4 regions of the Litchfieldia luteola genome follow, and region 2 is predicted to be linked to each of the others. Evidence: riboswitches for the same ligand, from Rfam matches in the RefSeq annotation. Region 2 holds a riboswitch; each other region holds the start of a gene.
What was found. A riboswitch is a leader RNA that binds a small molecule or an ion and turns the genes downstream of it on or off. The one in region 2 is predicted to bind cyclic di-GMP.
Positions count from the first base shown of each region.

Region 1: linked by a shared signal. The riboswitch ahead of J2Z26_RS12030 (anti-repressor SinI family protein) and the one ahead of J2Z26_RS15300 (hypothetical protein) in region 2 are both predicted to bind cyclic di-GMP.
Region 3: linked by a shared signal. The riboswitch ahead of J2Z26_RS21385 (hypothetical protein) and the one ahead of J2Z26_RS15300 (hypothetical protein) in region 2 are both predicted to bind cyclic di-GMP.
Region 4: linked by a shared signal. The riboswitch ahead of J2Z26_RS03700 (hypothetical protein) and the one ahead of J2Z26_RS15300 (hypothetical protein) in region 2 are both predicted to bind cyclic di-GMP.

Region 1 covers NZ_JAGGKM010000004.1:6,274-10,778, reverse strand. The annotation lists gene J2Z26_RS12050 (hypothetical protein) at 1-160, shown strand, start outside; gene J2Z26_RS12045 (hypothetical protein) at 248-757, shown strand; gene J2Z26_RS12040 (LPXTG cell wall anchor domain-containing protein) at 769-1,608, shown strand; gene J2Z26_RS22495 (DUF5658 family protein) at 1,676-1,975, shown strand; gene J2Z26_RS12035 (helix-turn-helix domain-containing protein) at 2,265-2,591, opposite strand; gene J2Z26_RS12030 (anti-repressor SinI family protein) at 2,691-2,813, opposite strand; cyclic di-GMP riboswitch class I at 2,855-2,943, opposite strand; gene J2Z26_RS12025 (YqhG family protein) at 3,327-4,127, opposite strand; gene J2Z26_RS12020 (DEAD/DEAH box helicase) at 4,105-4,505, opposite strand, start outside.
Region 2 covers NZ_JAGGKM010000005.1:137,655-142,159, forward strand. The annotation lists gene J2Z26_RS15285 (HD-GYP domain-containing protein) at 1-94, opposite strand, end outside; gene J2Z26_RS15290 (response regulator transcription factor) at 91-735, opposite strand; gene J2Z26_RS22435 (sensor histidine kinase) at 728-2,257, opposite strand; cyclic di-GMP riboswitch class II at 2,484-2,568, shown strand; gene J2Z26_RS15300 (hypothetical protein) at 2,626-3,303, shown strand; gene J2Z26_RS15305 (DUF5305 family protein) at 3,377-4,477, shown strand; gene J2Z26_RS15310 (response regulator) at 4,478-4,505, shown strand, end outside.
Region 3 covers NZ_JAGGKM010000013.1:11,933-16,437, forward strand. The annotation lists gene J2Z26_RS21380 (efflux RND transporter permease subunit) at 1-2,047, shown strand, start outside; cyclic di-GMP riboswitch class I at 2,184-2,270, shown strand; gene J2Z26_RS21385 (hypothetical protein) at 2,424-2,642, shown strand; gene J2Z26_RS21390 (hypothetical protein) at 2,860-3,417, shown strand; gene J2Z26_RS21395 (ABC transporter permease subunit) at 3,482-4,387, shown strand; gene J2Z26_RS21400 (ABC transporter permease subunit) at 4,384-4,505, shown strand, end outside.
Region 4 covers NZ_JAGGKM010000001.1:713,133-717,637, forward strand. The annotation lists gene J2Z26_RS03680 (hypothetical protein) at 1-146, opposite strand, end outside; gene J2Z26_RS22370 (GyrI-like domain-containing protein) at 333-914, shown strand; partial or broken gene J2Z26_RS03690 (phosphotransferase-like protein) at 987-1,532, shown strand; gene J2Z26_RS03695 (GNAT family N-acetyltransferase) at 1,606-2,427, opposite strand; cyclic di-GMP riboswitch class I at 2,573-2,654, shown strand; gene J2Z26_RS03700 (hypothetical protein) at 2,685-3,002, shown strand; gene J2Z26_RS03705 (DUF3817 domain-containing protein) at 3,125-3,418, shown strand; gene J2Z26_RS03710 (hypothetical protein) at 3,542-3,916, shown strand; gene J2Z26_RS03715 (C40 family peptidase) at 4,000-4,505, shown strand, end outside.

The DNA.
Region 1 (4,505 bases), on a different contig from region 2:
ATTTAATGACAATGATATTAGATATCTAGGAACAAATCAGAGCACACACCTTACAATTACTCTAAGTCTTAAAAATGATAGTAAACCTAACCTTAACAATGTGGTGATCAAGCCATTTCTTGAAATTTATGCAGTTCAAGATTGTTGTAATTCCTATTGAAGGTGTTAAAAGATATACAGAAAATAATTAGTTTAATAATAATATCACTTTTCCATTTTAGATAAAGGTATAAAGGAGACTTTTTTCATGAGCAGAAAGAGCAGGCATGAAGATCTTAAACGCAAAAAGAAAAAAAATCTATATTTTTTCAGTACTTCTCTCTTTGTTACCCTTTTATTTTTAGCAGGTATAAAGCTATTTACATTGGATTCATATTCTTTATTTACAGATGAATTGGTGATAGGTGGAGATGGAATTGTTACGGAAATACCCCAGGAAAAAAAATGTCCAGATCCTGCAATAGAAAATGGAAAAGGAAAGTCCAATGAAAATAACGAAAATGGGATGAAGTGTGGTCAAGAGGGAAAGAATCATAAGTCAGAAAAAAACACTGAGGAATCTACAATTGAAGATGGTCAGAATGATGAAGAGGTTGAGGAAGATCAGAATAGCGAAGGTACTTCAAATGAGAACCAAGAGAAACAAAGTAGTGAAGGAAAATCAGAAGAGAACGAAGAAGGTCAAGGTAGTAATGAAGAGCATTCAGAAGATCAAACAGATTCAGAGGAAGAAAAAGTTGAGGAACAACAACCATGAAGATGAGTTCTATGAAATTTAACTTTACTATTATTCTTCACATATTAATAGTTGTAGCTTTTATTCCTGGTACTGTTTTAGCGGATTCAAAAGAAATTGAACTGGAATTACCACCAGATTCTAAAGTATTTACTATTTCAAATATGGCCCCAGGGCGTACTGCATCTAAGGTGCTGACAATTCAAAACAGAGGAAGTAAAGACTTTAGATATGATACAAAAATACACTTTAAAAGTGGTAGTGAAACACTATTCAAAGAATATAAACTTACAATTTCTGATTCTAAAGAAATATTGTATGATGGGTTGCTTCATGAGTTCAATGAAATCAGTGGAAGATATTTAAAGTCTACTTATCAAGAGGATTTGAAATTTACATTTATGTTTCCTTCCCATCTTGGAAATGAGTTTCAGGGCTTGGGGTTTAAATTTGAAGTTAAGTTCACTGGTAAAGCAAAAATAGAACAGAATCCAGAGGACCCCGAAGATCCTGTTGATCCAGAAGATCCAACCGATCCAGAGGACCCGACTAATCCAGTGGACCCAACCGATCCAGAGGATCCGACTGATTCAAAAAATCCAACAGACCCTGAGAATCCAGTTAATCACACAGATCCTGTTGAACCAGAAGTTCCAGGTGATTCTGGTGAGGTTTCGTTAGAGGAAGAAGTGAAACCAGCACGACCGATTACTGAGGAGGAGTTGGTATCTGCGCCAGTTGATGGACAAATTCTTCCAGATACATCTACCAATATCTATAACTATCTATTCGGTGGCTTAGCATTGATGGTGTCAGGTACTAGTTTACTATTATTGCCTAGAAAAAGAAAACTGGATACTAAGCGCAACTAACTGACCTTGAATGAGAGAACAGATTCAGAATCAAGGTCTTTTTTATTTAAATAATTGGGGTGATTAGATGCTTTTACTATTCCACACCTTAGCACTATTAAATTTACTCGACGGAATTCTAACTTTTATTGGGCTACAATTTTCAATTATCAGTGAAAGCAATCCAATCATGAACCTAATGTATCAACACGATCCTGGTTTGTTTTTAACACTTAAAATAGTTCTTTCATTATTACTCTATATATTGATATTCACAAAAAAAATGCCACTCTCAAGCTTGATCAAAAGACTTACCCAAGGCGCGACAGTTTGCTACGTACTTGTCATAATGGTGCACTGTTATTGGTTCTTACCTTTTATTTACTAGCATATTCATAGAGTAAAACAAAAACGGAGGGATATACGATGTATAAGAAAGTGTGTAATCGATGTTTTAAGCCATCTTTTAGCAGCTGTAATACAGGAGAATGGTTATGTCCGATCTGTCAAAAGGACATAACACATATAAAAGCCAGGCAGTCAATGGAACCTAAACCTATTCTAAGTGTTGTTAAAATGCAAAAGGATAATTATACTGAACAACCGACATTTTCTAAATACATATAATGTCAAAATAAAAAGCGTTCCTGATGACTCCGGGTCACCGAAACGCTATTTTATTTGTTATTCATTTTCCATCTATTAAATTCAAGAAATTCTTTAAAATCCTTTTTCGAAACACCGGATTGCATTGCTTCTCTTACTAATTTCGCCCACTCAGAATCAAGTTCCTGTTGATTTTGTTCATCAGCTTCACCTAGTAGTGTATTTACTGAAACTCCTAGAACAGCAGATATTTTTTCCAGAAATTGAATGGAAGGATTTGATTGGAGATTGCGTTCAATCGAGCTTAAGTACGACTTTGCAACACCTGCATTTTCTGCTAAAACAGATAAAGACATTTGTTTCTGTAAACGATATTCCTTTATACGTTGACCAATCATAATAGATTCCACCCTCCTTCATGATATTATAACATATAACGAAGGAAATGTTTCATATGAAGAACGTATAAAATCAAAAAATGTGAAAATTTCGTATCATCAGCCTACCTGTTGTTGTCCTTCAAGAAATAATTTGATATCCTGGACATTTAGACCTAATTCCATTGCCTCTAAAATTAAGTCTACCCAATCTTGATCCAATCCTACAGTTTCACTTGAAATATCCTTCACCTATTATTCCTCCCAAAATACTTTTTAGTATTCCAGGCAGTCCAGCCATCATCATTGAGTGAACAACCTTAGATCTGTGACTTTGCGTCCCTATCTTTCAATAGGTTTGCCTTTATCTGATAGTGATAATTACGAGTTCATATGTTAGTTATATTTATGTACGACTTTAGTATTAATAATATGTAGTATAATCGGAAGTATTCTTCAATGTTGTTGAAGTGTGTCGATATCAAAAAATTTAGAAAACTAGAAAAGAAATAGGTTTTAAACCTAAAATAATGTCGTTAAATGTTTAATTATAGCGAATGTGTAAGACGATATACCTATATTCAATAGTTGTAACTAATCTAGACTTCAGAAAGATAATTATTGTTAGGAGATTTCTTGTAGTTTTTCCAAATAAATACAAATGATTTGTCGATATTTTGGGAACGAAAGTTTGTAACACTACCCACAAAAAAGGGAGACAAGCAAAAAAGAGCATCTCCCGAAAGAAATACTCTTCTAATTCCTAAACATATCCTGATGCAAATAAAACAACCCACCATTAATTATCTCTACTTTTACCTTAGGCTCATACTGTTCTTTCAAAGCCTCTTTTTCAGTCTCATAGCTCTCTGGCATTTCATCCAAGCCTTCATAAAAATGATTAAGGAGAGCTAAATCCTCATCCCATCGATTTCTAGCTCTATCAGCCCATGTATGATCATCTGCTTCTACCATGTTTGTAATATACTGCTTTATTCTATTCAAGCCACTTTGTGGTTTTATCAACGGTGACATCGTAAAGCAATAGTCTGGAATTTTGGCTTTTAGTGAGATACTACCCATTGTCTCTTGAAAGTTTTCAATAATTGACCCACTAATTAAATGCAATCCGAGTGACAGAAGTAAATCCTTCTTCTTATCACATTGATAGGACACTTTAACGTTTAAACCTAACCAGGGGTGAAGCGGGACATTACCCGGAGTTTGCACCGAAACATCCTGGTATAAGCGGATGTATCCTCCAAGTGACCTAGTCGATTCAAAAATTTGATGAAGTCTCGGAGCCCCGAAGTGAACGACATCACCCTTCAAGTCATCAGGTGCACGCTTTTGATCTGTAATTACGGTTAACTGCATTGGATTAGGAACTCCGTTTGTTTTTTCAAGGTAATGCCAGTAAAAAGGGCGGTTCATTAGTTGCTTATCAAGTTCAACTGTTAGTTGCACATTCATAAAAGCTTCATGTCGTTCAAGAATTTCACATTCGTTTGCGGTAAAATACCGTTCTAAAAACTTATGAATTTCCTGTTGCTGCACGCTGCTCATCTCCTTCTGACATTTGTTCTTCATAACTAATAATAGAAGTGAGATTTTCCATCTTAATCTTTATTTCACCCTCGCTCTTCGAATGGAGCAGGATATCTTTAATATGGTCTTCGATATTGCCAATCTCTAATTTTGTTAAGATTTCATCTAGCTGACCTATGACGCGCTCGAATAAGTTGATTTTTTCATATAATAGCTTCAAGATATGTTCTTCAACTGTATTCTTTGTCGCAAAGTTATAAATGTGAACATCTTTCTCCTGGCCAAGTCTGTGAATTCTACCAATACGCTGTTCAAGGCGCATTGGATTCCAAGGTAGATCATAATTGATAATATGGTTACAGAATTGGAGGTTAATTCCCTCACCAC
Region 2 (4,505 bases):
CGAATCCAAAGAGAGCTCCAACGGAAAAGAGACAACCTAATAATACGATGATTAACTGACTGACAGGCTGTTTAGTAAGCATTTTAATAATCAACTAATTTTTCCTCCTTTTACTTGCAAGAAACCTTCTTGAAGAGCAAAAAGAACTGCTTGTGCACGATTGGACTGACCTGTTTTCTTTAATATATTTGAAACATGTGTCTTGACAGTAGTTTCAGATATATAGAGTTTTTTTGCTATATCAGCATTATTTAAGTTTTCAATAATTCCTAAGAGTACTTCATGCTCCCTTTCTGTTAATTTATATTTATCTATAAACTGATCCTTTTTATTTTCATTAGGCTCGTTAATTTTAGGTTGGAAAATTGAGTAACCGTCCATTACCATTCGGAGTGTATTTAATATTTTATCTGGTGATGTATCTTTCATAATATAACCATTAATTCCAGCCTTCATAGCCCGATATATATCTTCACTGTCATCAAATGCCGTTAATACAACAATCTTTATATTAGGTAGTTTCTGCTTGATCTTAACAGATCCGTTAATGATAGATGATCCAGGCATCTTTAAATCGGTTAAAAGAAGATCCGGCTTTGTGCGTATTGTTTTTTCCACTGCTTCATCACCATTACATGCCTCTCCGACAACTTCAAACTCCTGTGAAGCACCCAACAATATTTTTAATCCATCTTTTACAATTTGATGATCGTCTGCCACAACCACTCTATGCATAAGCCCTACTCCTCTCTCTCGGTATAAAGACAAGGACAGTAGTCCCTTTATTGGTTTCAGATTTTATTGTTAAGGTTCCACCAAGCTTTTCTATCCGATCAACCATACCGCCCAAACCGTAACTATCCCTCTTACCTTTTGATACTGCTAGATTTTCAATTCCCTTACCATTATCCCGAATCATGATTTTCCATTGTATACTTGAAACTTCAATAGATACTTGTAATTCAGAAGCATTGGCGTGTTTAATGACATTATTAGATGCTTCTTCAATCAAGTGAAAAATGGATTCCTCAATTTCAATCTTCTCCTCAGGTATCCAACCACTCATGATAAATCGTGGTTCTATATCCTTGTTTTCTGTTAATCTTTCAAGTAGATTTTCAACAGCATGAAATAAGTGAAACTGTCTTTTCTCATTCTTTAATTCCCCAATGTAGTTTCGAATACCTTGGTGAGTCTCTTTTACCTGAGTTTCAACACTATTTAATATGGACTCTAGCTCTCTCTTTGTATCTTCTGGGAGTTTATTTTTGAGTTGGAATAATTGAATTGAAATAAAAAATAGCTGTTGTGCTATACCATCATGGATATCTTGGGCAATTTTATCTCTTTCTTCTTTTAGTGCTTTCTTTTTCACTTCTTCTACTTGCTCAAGATTAGTTATTTTAATTTGCACCAATTGACTAATTAGTTTTGTGTAGATTTTTGTTGCCATAGATACTTGATTTGATCCCTCAACTAAAAGATATCCCCAATTCTTATCATTAAGAGCGTGAACATAAAATGTTTTTCTTTCACCACTGTAAGATGAAATATTTAAGACCCTACTTATCTTGGCTTGTCCGAATTGTTGAACTAAGTAATTATAGTAGTAATTTTGCTCCCAACTGTTATTTATGTGAGTGGCATATATGGGGTTTAGGCAAAGATAGACTTGTTTTTTTTCTACCATTCTAGAAAGTAATTTTTCATAAGATGGCAGTTCTTCACTTCCTGTAAATGAATAAAAATGTACAAGTTTTTTATAATGTTTTGATATATACGTTGAGTATAAATTTAGCGTAAATACCATACTATAGAATACAATTAGATAGAATGTATAATCTACGTTTTTAGATAAGTATAGTCCAACTGACACCTGATACAGACTACTTAAAACTATTGGAAGAAGTAACAGGAATATGGACGTTATCAGGTAGTACTTTTTCCAAGCGAAAAAGTTCTTAAACCAAAGTAGACTAGTAATTGAGTAATATAAAAACGGACTATCTAGTCCTCCGGTTTGCCAAAGGAGAAAGAGATTGGCACACAGATCGATTGTAATAACTAGCATAACAAGTATTTTATTTGAAAATTTTTTATTTATTAGTACACTATAATAAAAGTTAATGACCACTATTAGTAGAAATGACAGGTCAATTACTCCATCACCATTTGTGTAGGTCAAAAGACCTGTGAACAGGAGTACCCATCTTATTCCTATTACGAAAACATTTAGCTCTTTATATAAAGTAGACACACTTAATCCCCTACTTTTCTACATTTTGTAACCAATACAGAGACAGTATATCAGAGTAAACTTCAAAAAAATGTCACATCTTGTCGTAAGGAAATATTACTATAATCTCATACTGAAGTAGGAGGGGATTAGCACCTAAGGATGGTATACAATTGGGTAAGTTTGTAATAAACTGTTAGTAATTACAAAAATACGGAAATATACTTAAATTATATACATATAATTTATATTAAGAGGAACGCGAGGAGATACGACCTTTATCTGGGCACCTGGGTCGTATGGAGCAATTGGTGCAACCGACCTAATCAGACTACCTTCATTTGAAGAACTTGATTAGGTTTTTTTATGGGATGAAGGGAGGAACTTGAATGAAACGTTTGTTGATTGCAAGTGTATGTGCATTAGGAGCTACAGGATTTTTGCACCAAACTTATAGCTTTTCGACTGCAACAATTAATAATAGTACTGCATACTCAGTAGTTGATGAAGAAAATGCCCTAATTAGTATAAAGGCTGCTGATTATAACTTTGAAGCAGAAAATAACGGTAGTAAACCAGTAGAACCTACACTAACCATTAAAAATAACAGTTCTAAATCCATCTCTCTTGGCAATTTAAATTACATGAGTGATAATTTGTTGTTCACATGGAAGTTGCACAATATCGTAATACCTGCAGGTGAAGCAGAGACTGTATCTTTACTAGTTGTTAATACAGAACCGAGTGTAAAGTTAGAAGATAGTCTATATACTCTACCATTGCCATTCGAATGGGATGGTGGTGAGGCTATCATTAATACACAAATCTTTATAAAAGCTAAATCTAAAGTAGAGAAATCTAACAAAGAACAAGACAAGAAAAATTCAGGAGATCCAAAAGAAGAGAATTCTTCAAATGGCGAAGAGGAATCAATAGGTCAGAACGCTTTAGATGAAAATAAAAAAACTAAGCACGAATTCAAATCGGGTATCGATTTTCTAAAGAAGGATAAAGAAGAAAATAATTCGGGATTCACTAATTCTAAGGATATACATAAAGAAGAGTGAATCTTAAAAGTTATCGTTCAAAATTTATAGCTTAATGGTTAAATACGATAACGCTTCAAGGAGATGACGTTAAGTGAACTTAGAAACGCAAAAAAGCACCTTCAAGCCCGCCAGAAAGAAGGGCTTTTTCATTTTGGTTTCAGTCTGGGTTATACTGCTTTTTACCACTTTTTATACTTTAGTAACTCCAACCACAATAAAGCAAGAAACACTAGAAAACCTAATTCAAGACAAAACAATCTTTTCATACTCGGTTGATAGTAAACCAAGCACGCTCTACCCTGAAGGGGGACTTATTTCTCCTCCACCTAAAGTTGTGATTGGTTCAATCACTAATAGCATAGATTTATCAGTTGATAAAATAATTGTATCGAATGAACCTATACAAGTAGAAGGTACATACAAAGTAATATTAAAAGTCATTGCTGAAGAAATATGGGAAAAGGAGTTTAATCTAGTAGAAGAACAAGAGTTTAAAACTGAGGGCATAAATCTTGAGTTAATTAATGAAACTTTTAAGGTTGATCCACAGGCTATTCAAGATTTTATTGAACAAACAGAGAAAGAAGTAAAAGTTAGTGGTAAGTATAGTGTTCAAGTTATCCCAGTTGTTGAAGGTTTTATAACATATCGAGATAATGTCTATGCTTTAGATAAAGAAGGTAGTGTCTTATTTAATTATCAAAGTTATTTATTTAGCCTACAAAATGAAACACTTGAATTTGATAACGTAAGTGAAGTCATGAATACAATAGAACACTTGCGCAACTTTCAGTTATTTGGAATTCAGCTAGAGTGGGTTACGCTAAGATTGGCACTATTGATAATAACTCCACTTCTTTTTATTCCCATTATGTTATTATATCGAACTATTAAACCATTAGGACTACGTCAGTGGATTACTACAAAAAGAGATAGAAAAAAACATATCGACAATAAATATAAATCACATATTATTCAATTAACAGAAAAACCTGATATGGAAAATATGAAACCACTTCACGTTCCAACAATTGATGATTTAATTAGGTTAGCGGATGAAAAGGAACTGTCTGTTTTTACATACAAAGAGAAGAAAGATCAATCTATCTATTTCATATTAGATGGGAATTTTACCTATCTCTTTAAAAGTAGTTTAGCTACCTCTCATTCTAGTGAAATGGAGGAATTATAAATGAGTAAAGTGTTAATAATTGATGATC
Region 3 (4,505 bases), on a different contig from region 2:
ATTGATTATTCTATTATTCCTACGTGACTTTAAATCAACCGTTATATCAATCATTTCTATCCCAGTATCCATTTTTATGGCATTACTGTTACTAAACTGGTTGGATATTACCCTAAATATAATGACATTAGGTGCAATTACTGTGGCAATTGGTCGTGTAATCGATGACTCGATTGTTGTAGTCGAAAATATTTATCGACGTCTTCATTTAAAAGAAGAAAAGCTAACAGGTCGAGCACTTATACGTGAAGCAACAATAGAAATGTTTAAACCAATCCTATCTTCAACACTAGTCACGGTTGCAGTGTTTGCTCCACTAATTTTTGTTGGCGGTATGGTTGGTGAATTATTCATGCCATTCGCATTAACAATGACGTTTGCATTAGGAGCATCATTAATTGTTGCGGTTACGATTGTTCCTGCGTTATCTCATTATCTATTCAAGAGAAAGCTATATAGTGAGAAAACCGAGAGCAACCACAAAGAGGTAGGGAAACTATCGAATTGGTATAAAGGTATTTTAGAATGGACGCTTAACCATAAAATTATTACATCTATCATTTCAATATTACTACTAGTAGGAAGCCTTGCGCTTACCCCTTTGATTGGATTTAGTTTTATGGGAAGTGAAGAAGAAAAAGTTATGTACCTAACGTATACTCCTGCAACAGGTGAGCTAATGGAAGAAACGCTAGCAAACATTGAAGTTGTAGAAGAAGAGTTATTACAACATGACGACATCGATATCGTACAATTATCTGTCACTGAAAGTGGAGACCCAATGACTGCCATGATGGGTGGAAGTGGAGATGGGGCATTAATGTATCTTATCTTTGATCCAAAAATGGAAGATTTCCCTGGTGTCCGTGAAGATATTGAAGAATATGTATTTAACATTGGCCAAAGTGGTGAATGGAAAAGTCAAAACTTTACTTCAATGTCAATGTCAACAAATGAACTAAGCTATACTTTATACAGTGAAAATTTGAATGATTTAAATGAAGCAGTAAAGATGTTAGAAGACGTTATGGCAGAAAATAGTAGTTTAGAAGATGTTTCATCAAGTGCAGAGGATGCGTATGTAGAATATACATTCAAGGTAAAGCAAGACGAATTATTACAGTACGGTTTAACAACAGGGCAAATTGTCATGATGTTAAGGCCTTCATCAACGGAAGAGGTTATTACTACTGTTGAAAAAGACGGAGATACTCTAGAAGTGATTCTACAACAGGAACAAGCGGCTGTGCCGAAGTCAATTGATGATATACTAGCAACACAAGTACCGACTGCTCTTGGTACAATGATGCCACTTTCAGACCTTGTAACTGTGGAAAAAGGCACAACTCTAAATACACTAGCTCGTAGTAAAGGTGAATACTATGCAAGCGTATCAGGAACGATTATTGGTGATGATATTTCAAAAGCAACTAATGAAGTAGATAAAGCAATTGATCAACTAGATTTACCAAAGGGTGTAACTGTCGGTGTAGCTGGGGTAGCAGCTGATATGAATGAGACATTCACGCAGCTTGGGCTAGCGATGCTTGCAGCTATTGCGATTGTGTACTTCATTCTGGTTGTGACTTTTGGAGAGGGTGTGGCTCCATTTGCTATTCTATTCTCTCTACCATTTGCTGTTATCGGATCTTTTGTCGGCTTATTGATTGCAGGTGAAACAATTTCAGTTTCTGTTATGATGGGTCTATTAATGTTGATAGGTATTGTCGTAACAAATGCTATTGTACTTGTAGACCGTATTATTCATATGGAACGTGATGGTTTATCGATGCGTGAAGCAATCCTAGAGGCAGGAGCAACACGTCTTCGTCCAATCCTTATGACTGCAATTGCTACAATTGGTGCCTTGATACCTCTTGCAATCAGCTCTGAGGGTGGAGGCGGATTGATTTCTAAAGGACTTGGAATAACAGTAATTGGTGGACTAACAAGTTCAACCTTATTAACACTTATTATTGTTCCTATCGTATATGAAGTCTTATCTAAGATGTTCAAGAAAAATCGTAAAGAAGTTCAGGAAAACTAATAAATAGCCCTACAAGACATTCATCTTGTGGGGCTATTTTTGTTGGAAATAGAATTAAAAGGGGATTGGTTAATTTTGGAGTGATTTATTTCCCTATAAATAATGTTAAAATTAAATATTATATGCTAAAACTTATCTCTGATAATGGCAAACCTATCGAAAGGTAGGGACGCAAAACTTCGGGTCTAACGCAATCTTTTGCTATGATAGCCGGGTCGCCGTGGGATGGATCATTTACGACATAATCCACCTATAAAGGTGGTTTTTTGTTTTATTAGTAAAACATCCTCTTTATATAAGTGTGCTAATTTTCGCAGAAGACATAATACACAATGCAATCCAGATCTGTTTGAGCTAGCAAAGGGAGGAATTAAAGATGGATACGTTCAATGAACAAATTCAAAACTGGGTTAACAATAATCAGTTACTATATATTGAAGTGGTATTAAAGAAAGTAGGTCGCAAAGAAGTCCTTGGCAGAATCGTTCAATTCAATGGAGAAAGCCTTCTCATATACAAGGAAGATACTAAAATGGTAGAACATTATCTACTAAATGAAATTGACAATATTGTACCGGTTAATAAACAAGGTTAACAAAAAAACTCTCAAAAAGTGATGTTTACACTTATTGAGAGTTTTTTTGTAAATTAATTGTAATGAAATTGAAATATAATTGTGAAAATCACTTCCTTTTTTTGTTATTTGTTTGTAAAATATAAAATGTTAACTATTAAAAAATTTTAATTAATTTTGAAAATTAATATATTTAAATAGTATAACAAGAAATAAAACTAACAAGGGATGTGTAGCTTTGAAACAGAGTAAATTCTTAGTCATTGGACTAATTATAGCGAGTTTAATTGCTTGCAGTAATAAAGAGCAGTCTACTGATGCGAATGGTCCAACCGAGCCTAACCCTAGTGAATCTTCTCCTAGTAACGAGATAGAGAAGGAAGATCCTTCAAAAACTGAGGATGAGGAAAATAAAAAGGATACGAAAGATACCAAGGATAATGAAGAAAAACCCGAAGAAAGTCTAGTTGATTCGATTAAAGGTGAAAATTTACTTGGTCTAAATCAAGAGGAAATAAAGAACCTTTACGGAGAACCTGCTGTATCAGTTAATGCGAATCAATATCTAGTTTGGAGATATGATTTTGCAAACGAAAATTACGTCTATGAAGAAGGTGTCATTTCAGTTGATGTTTCAGGTCTTCAAAGTGGGCAAATGAAGGCACAATTAACTGTAGAATTTGGAGACGATGACATTGTTGATGTGTTTTCAATTTATTATGTAAAAAATGGGCAAATCCTGCATTACCGTGTCACGAAAGAGGGCATTATTGAAGAATCAGCCAGTGCAGACTAGGCATTTTATATAAAGCTAAGCTAGATAGAAAGTGAACTTAGCTTTTTAGAACAGGGGGAGCAAGATGAAAGACATCGTTATCGGGGTGATAAAACAGTTTGTGTTATGGATGTTAGCTGCATGCTTTTTATTACTTATTATCTTAATTCCAAGAGACTATAGCCTTGTTGCAGATACAACTGGGCAACTTGAAGATGCAGTTTATCATTATAATTTTAATGACCATATCACAAATGTAAAAGACTTCTTCATCGCCTTGGAGGAAAACGGAGGATTAGGTCTTTATAAGACTGGAGATACCATAGAAACACATGTTATGGAAATGACACTTAGAAGCTTAAAGTTAATTATTCCGGCAATATTAATAGGCTTCTTTTTCGGAATTATTAAAGGGGTATTTGATTTTTTAGTGAAGGGAAAAAGAGTCGGAGTTGGGAGTGGTACAACTTGGATGATGTTATCGATTCCTGATTTATTTTTTATGATTTTCCTACAATTATTACTAATGTTTCTATATCAAATCGGAGTGTTTCCACACGTTGACTTATATGGACATGAAAAGATAGATAATCAAATTGTGGGTATCATCTTTCTAGCAATCTACCCTTTGTTTTTTATTGCAAATATTACGTATACAAGTTTAGTAGAAGAAGAGAAAATGGATTACATTAATACAGCACGTTCTAAAGGAGTAAGTTATTTCAAAATCGTTAATTTACATATGTTAAAAAATGCACTCCAAAAAATAGTAGTGAACAGTAACACATTAACACTTTATGTTTTATCCAATTTATTTATTGTAGAATATCTGTCAAACTATCGTGGTGCTGCCTTCCATTTTCTAAGAGCAGATATCAATGCGAAATTCGGGTTTGTAATCATGTTTACTCTCATTATTTTCTTTGCTAATACCTTCTTCAAAATTATTCATTCACTGATTTCACCGAAAGGAACAGGAACAGGAATATGAGAAAGTTTACATTTTTAGCAGGGGTAACCATACTAGCCCTGATTATACTAATTGCATTTATAGGTCCTTATACACCATTTATTGACAGTGAATTAACGGAAAAGAAGTTTGAGTTTTT
Region 4 (4,505 bases), on a different contig from region 2:
GAGGATAACCAGATAGCTCCACTCATAAAAGCTCCAAACAGGAATAAAACATCATGGTAATGCATTTCTAAAATCCATGATAAGAAAAAAACAAATACTAGTTCTATTGCAGTAGCTGTTATAGTTAGTAGTGCATAAAGTAGCAAGTTCTATCATCCTTTCATTTCACACAAATCGTATTTTACCATAGTTTTCACGTAGGCAGAAGATTTTATAAAAAACAAAGGGATATTATTCCAAATGGAGAATATAAGGAAAAGGAAATGAGCAGAAGCAATATGTTAAAGCTTTAAAGCGGTGGGGGTCAGGCCCCATAAAGAGGAGTGATAAGGGTGAGAGTGAATGATTTTCGCAAAATACATAAAAGTGTGTATTCTTTAAAACAAGGAATGATTGAGGTTATAGATATTCCTGAGCTTCAATTTGTCGTTGCACATGGAGAGGGAGAGAGAAATGTTTACCGAATGCACGATGGTGATACGATCTGGTCAATCTCTCGTGTCGTTAATCGGTTAAAGGACATGACAAAACTTGGGATGGATTACAAGTTTAAGCTAATGCCTTTAGAAGTGATTTGGACTGGTGAAATAGGTGAGTGGACAGCAATGATGCAGGTCCCAAATTTAATTACTGAAGGTATGTTTAGTGAAGCAATACAGGAACTTGAGTTCAGAAAGAGGAGTGTCAGAGTTCCTGTTTACTTGAAGAATAACCATCAGGGCCGTTGTGTTCAGGCACTACATGTAGGTTCATATAACAATGTATATGAAACGCTTGAAGATGTATTGAATTTTTGTAAGGAGAATGGGTTAGTCGTAAAGAATCGATCTCATCGAGAGATTTATATTAATCAGCCTTTTTGTAATGAGCCCTCCAAGCTACAGACGATTGTTAGGGTTGAGGTAGAGGACTGATATGTTTTTTTAAAAACTAGTGTTCTACTTAAAAAAACGATATAATCATTCAAAAAACATAAGGGGACTACACAAAAGATGAACAAAGGGAAGATTATCTATTTAAATGGTGTATCAAGTTCTGGTAAAACGAGCTTAAGTAAAGAACTGATTAAGCTTTTACCGAATTACTTTCATTTCTCATTGGATGATTTTGATTATATCATCGAGAAAATGGAGGATCGACAGAATGAACGTTTGATTCCCATTGCGACTGAGGTTTTTTATCATCAAACGATTAAGATGTTTTCAGATAAAGGTGTAAATCTAATAATAGATGATGTTTTACATGACAACGTAAGCTTGAAAAGTGCGACTGAAACCCTTCAAGATTATCCAGTACTGTTTGTTGGGGTTCAATGCCCGTTAGAAGAATTAGAGCGTCGTGAACGTGAACGTGGCGATCGAACGGTAGGACAAGCGAAAATTCAGTTGAACTTTGTACACCAGAACGGAGAAATGTATGATGTTGAAGTAAATACTTTTAATGAAAAATTAGAGGTATGTGCGGTTCGTATCGTTGAGGCTGTGAATCAAGAACTGTTTTCAGATGGATGGAAGACATTTTGTAAGGTGTAAAAGGTAATAAAAGAGTATTTTAGGGGAAATCAAACGCGCTGACAACGAACAAGTCAGCGTGTTCAGGTGTTTTTTACCCTTTATACACATAATAATCCTGAGTGTGGAATTGTTCAAACCCACAGGATTTATATAACCCAAGTGCATGTTCGTTTTTTATTTCAACCTCTAAATAAATATCTTGTACATGTTTTGCTTCATCTAATACAACGTTGGTCAATGCTTTACGTCCAATCCCTTTTCCTTGGTATTCAGGATAAACAGCGAAACTATAAATCCAACTTTCCCCGTGTTCACGGTAAACGCGGATTTTACCAACCGTTTTCCCTTCCACTTCAATAATATAATATGTACCTTCTTCTAGTACTCTTTCATTAAAAGATTTTGCTGCTTCTTCAGTCATATCAAAACACTTCATATCTAACTCAATCGCAGCTACTTTGTCTTGTAAAGAAGAAGCTTGCCTCAAAACAATGTCATTGTTGCATTCTAATGGAGTGTGATTGTATTTCATTTGATATTCAGAAATAGAATAAATACAGGGTAATTTCTTTAGAAACTCGCTTGCTGAAACTGAATCAGCTGGAGCATTCAGTAGGATTCTCTCAAAACCTTGATTTTTACAAGCTTCAATGGCTTGTTGAAAGAGTTTAGTAAAGATACCGTTGTTTCTAAAATTGGGGTGAACCATTCCACATAGCTCAACCTTATCACCGAATCCATAGATTCCAATGAAACCTACCAGTAAAGAGGATTCATACATGAAAAAGTCTTCTGGCTCTTGACTACCTCTGGAACGTAGCATATCCCAATTTAATTTTAGTTTAAGATTGTCATGCGATTCGCAAACCTTTTGAAGGGATTCAATATCGTGTAATTGTTGAGCTTTTAGCATGAAGTTATTCCCCCATTTAAATTAAATTAGATTCCTTTATTATAATAAATGGAAATGGATAAGAAATACAGTTCTATTTTTCAGAATAAACTATACTTTTTACCTAAAATAGATTGATTGAAAGATAAGGAAATGGTACTATTTTAGTAATCTAGGGCAAACTTATTGAAAGATGAGGGCAAAGTCACGGGTCTAAAGTTGGACAACTAGGATTGCCTTCTGCCAATTTCGTTCATGGATACAAAGTAGGGGGACTTATGGAAAGGAATATCGAGTTAATTGAAACCATCCAACATTTCTATCAGTTATTAGATAGAATGCCGGACCGCCCAAGTTCAACGTACGATTTCGCATATTTTATTAAACAATTTTTACGAACAAAAGTAGATGAGGGGCAATTGCCAACCATTGAAGTGATGACCGTATTTAAATATAGTAAGCCAAAAGCGTATTATTCTATGAGACAATTTGCAAAAAAGGATCCATTGTTACACTTTTTAATGGGATTAGATATGGACAAAGACAGAGCAGAAGAGAGATTAAATCAATTACTTAAACAAAATATAGAGTGTTAAATGATCAACTTCACAGGTTGGTCTTTTTTATTGGAGATTTTTTCAATAATATAGTTATAGAGGTAAAGATTAAAATAGTATATAGTTAGAGGATAGAATTATTCTAGGAGGATCTTTTAAAAATGTTACATACACCGCTAGGCCGCTTTAGAACGATGGGATTTCTTGAAGGTGGTTCTCTTCTGTTTCTTGTATTTATTGCAATGCCACTAAAGTATTTTTTAGACATGCCTCAAGTCGTCAGCGTTGTTGGCGCAATTCACGGTGGGCTATTTACTCTATATGTAATTGTTATAGCCTATACAACCTATAAAATCCGTTGGTCATTAAAATGGGCTATTAGTGCATTTATCGTAGCCTTCATTCCATTTGGAAACATTGTTCTTGATTTACAACTAAAAAAACATAACTTTTAACATACCTAGGATACGTGTACCTAGGTTTTTCTATTTTTATAAAGCCCATTCTTGTCAGGACGTGTTACCTATTAATCTATTTTTTCATAGCATGAACTGAATAATAAAAGGAGGTATTTGACTATGAATTATGAACAACTTATGAAAAAAAGGCAGAATTGTTTAGCTCAAATGCAGGAAGCTTACACAAAATATTACAAGAACTATAATGAAATCATGCAATATGATTCAATGTTACAGCCATTATTGCAAATGAATCCAACGACACAAATTAACCCTTATGTGAATGTAAGTCCGTATACACAAGTAAATCCAAGTATGCAAGTTAATCCAAATGTACAGGTAAACCCATGGACACAAGTAAACCCAAGCCTAGAGGTCAATCCACAAACTCAGATTAATCCAAAGTTATTGAGTGATTTTCAAGTAAACCCTACAACTCAAGCATACTTTAATTTTGATCCTGATTTTGATTTCGATTTTAGTTTGGGCAAATAGTCGGTCCAATTTTAATCGGTTAAAAATAAATCACGCCCTCACAGTTTAGATATCCTAGTTTAGCTTTTGTGGGAGGGGAAAGAATGCAGCAGTATTTTAATGTGTATAGGGATGAGCGGAAAATTAAGATAGATAAGAAAGATGACCAGGTTAACCTGATGAATATCTCCATCTTTTTAGACAATCAGCATATGGGACATATGTCGTTTATTGATTCCATTATCATCAACTCGAGAAATAACTTTAATCATAAGTTACTTATTCAAGCAGATGTGATGATTGATGGTTACATTAAGAGAATCTATGAAACATACGATATTGGAGATCTACGTTTTTCGGAACGTGAAACCTATTTCCGAGCGGGCGATATTCTTGTTGCCTGTGATAACTTAAATGGTCTTCCTTATGGGTATATGGGGCATTCTGCTATGGTTGTAGATGAGAGTAGTATCGTAGAAGGCGTGGTTACAAACCCGATTATTCGAAAGGTACCTGTAGAAAACTTTTTTAATAATCATAAATTGTTTGCACACTTCCGGCCGAAGAATAAAGAGATGGGTGAAAAGGCAGCTAAGTATGCATTAAACTA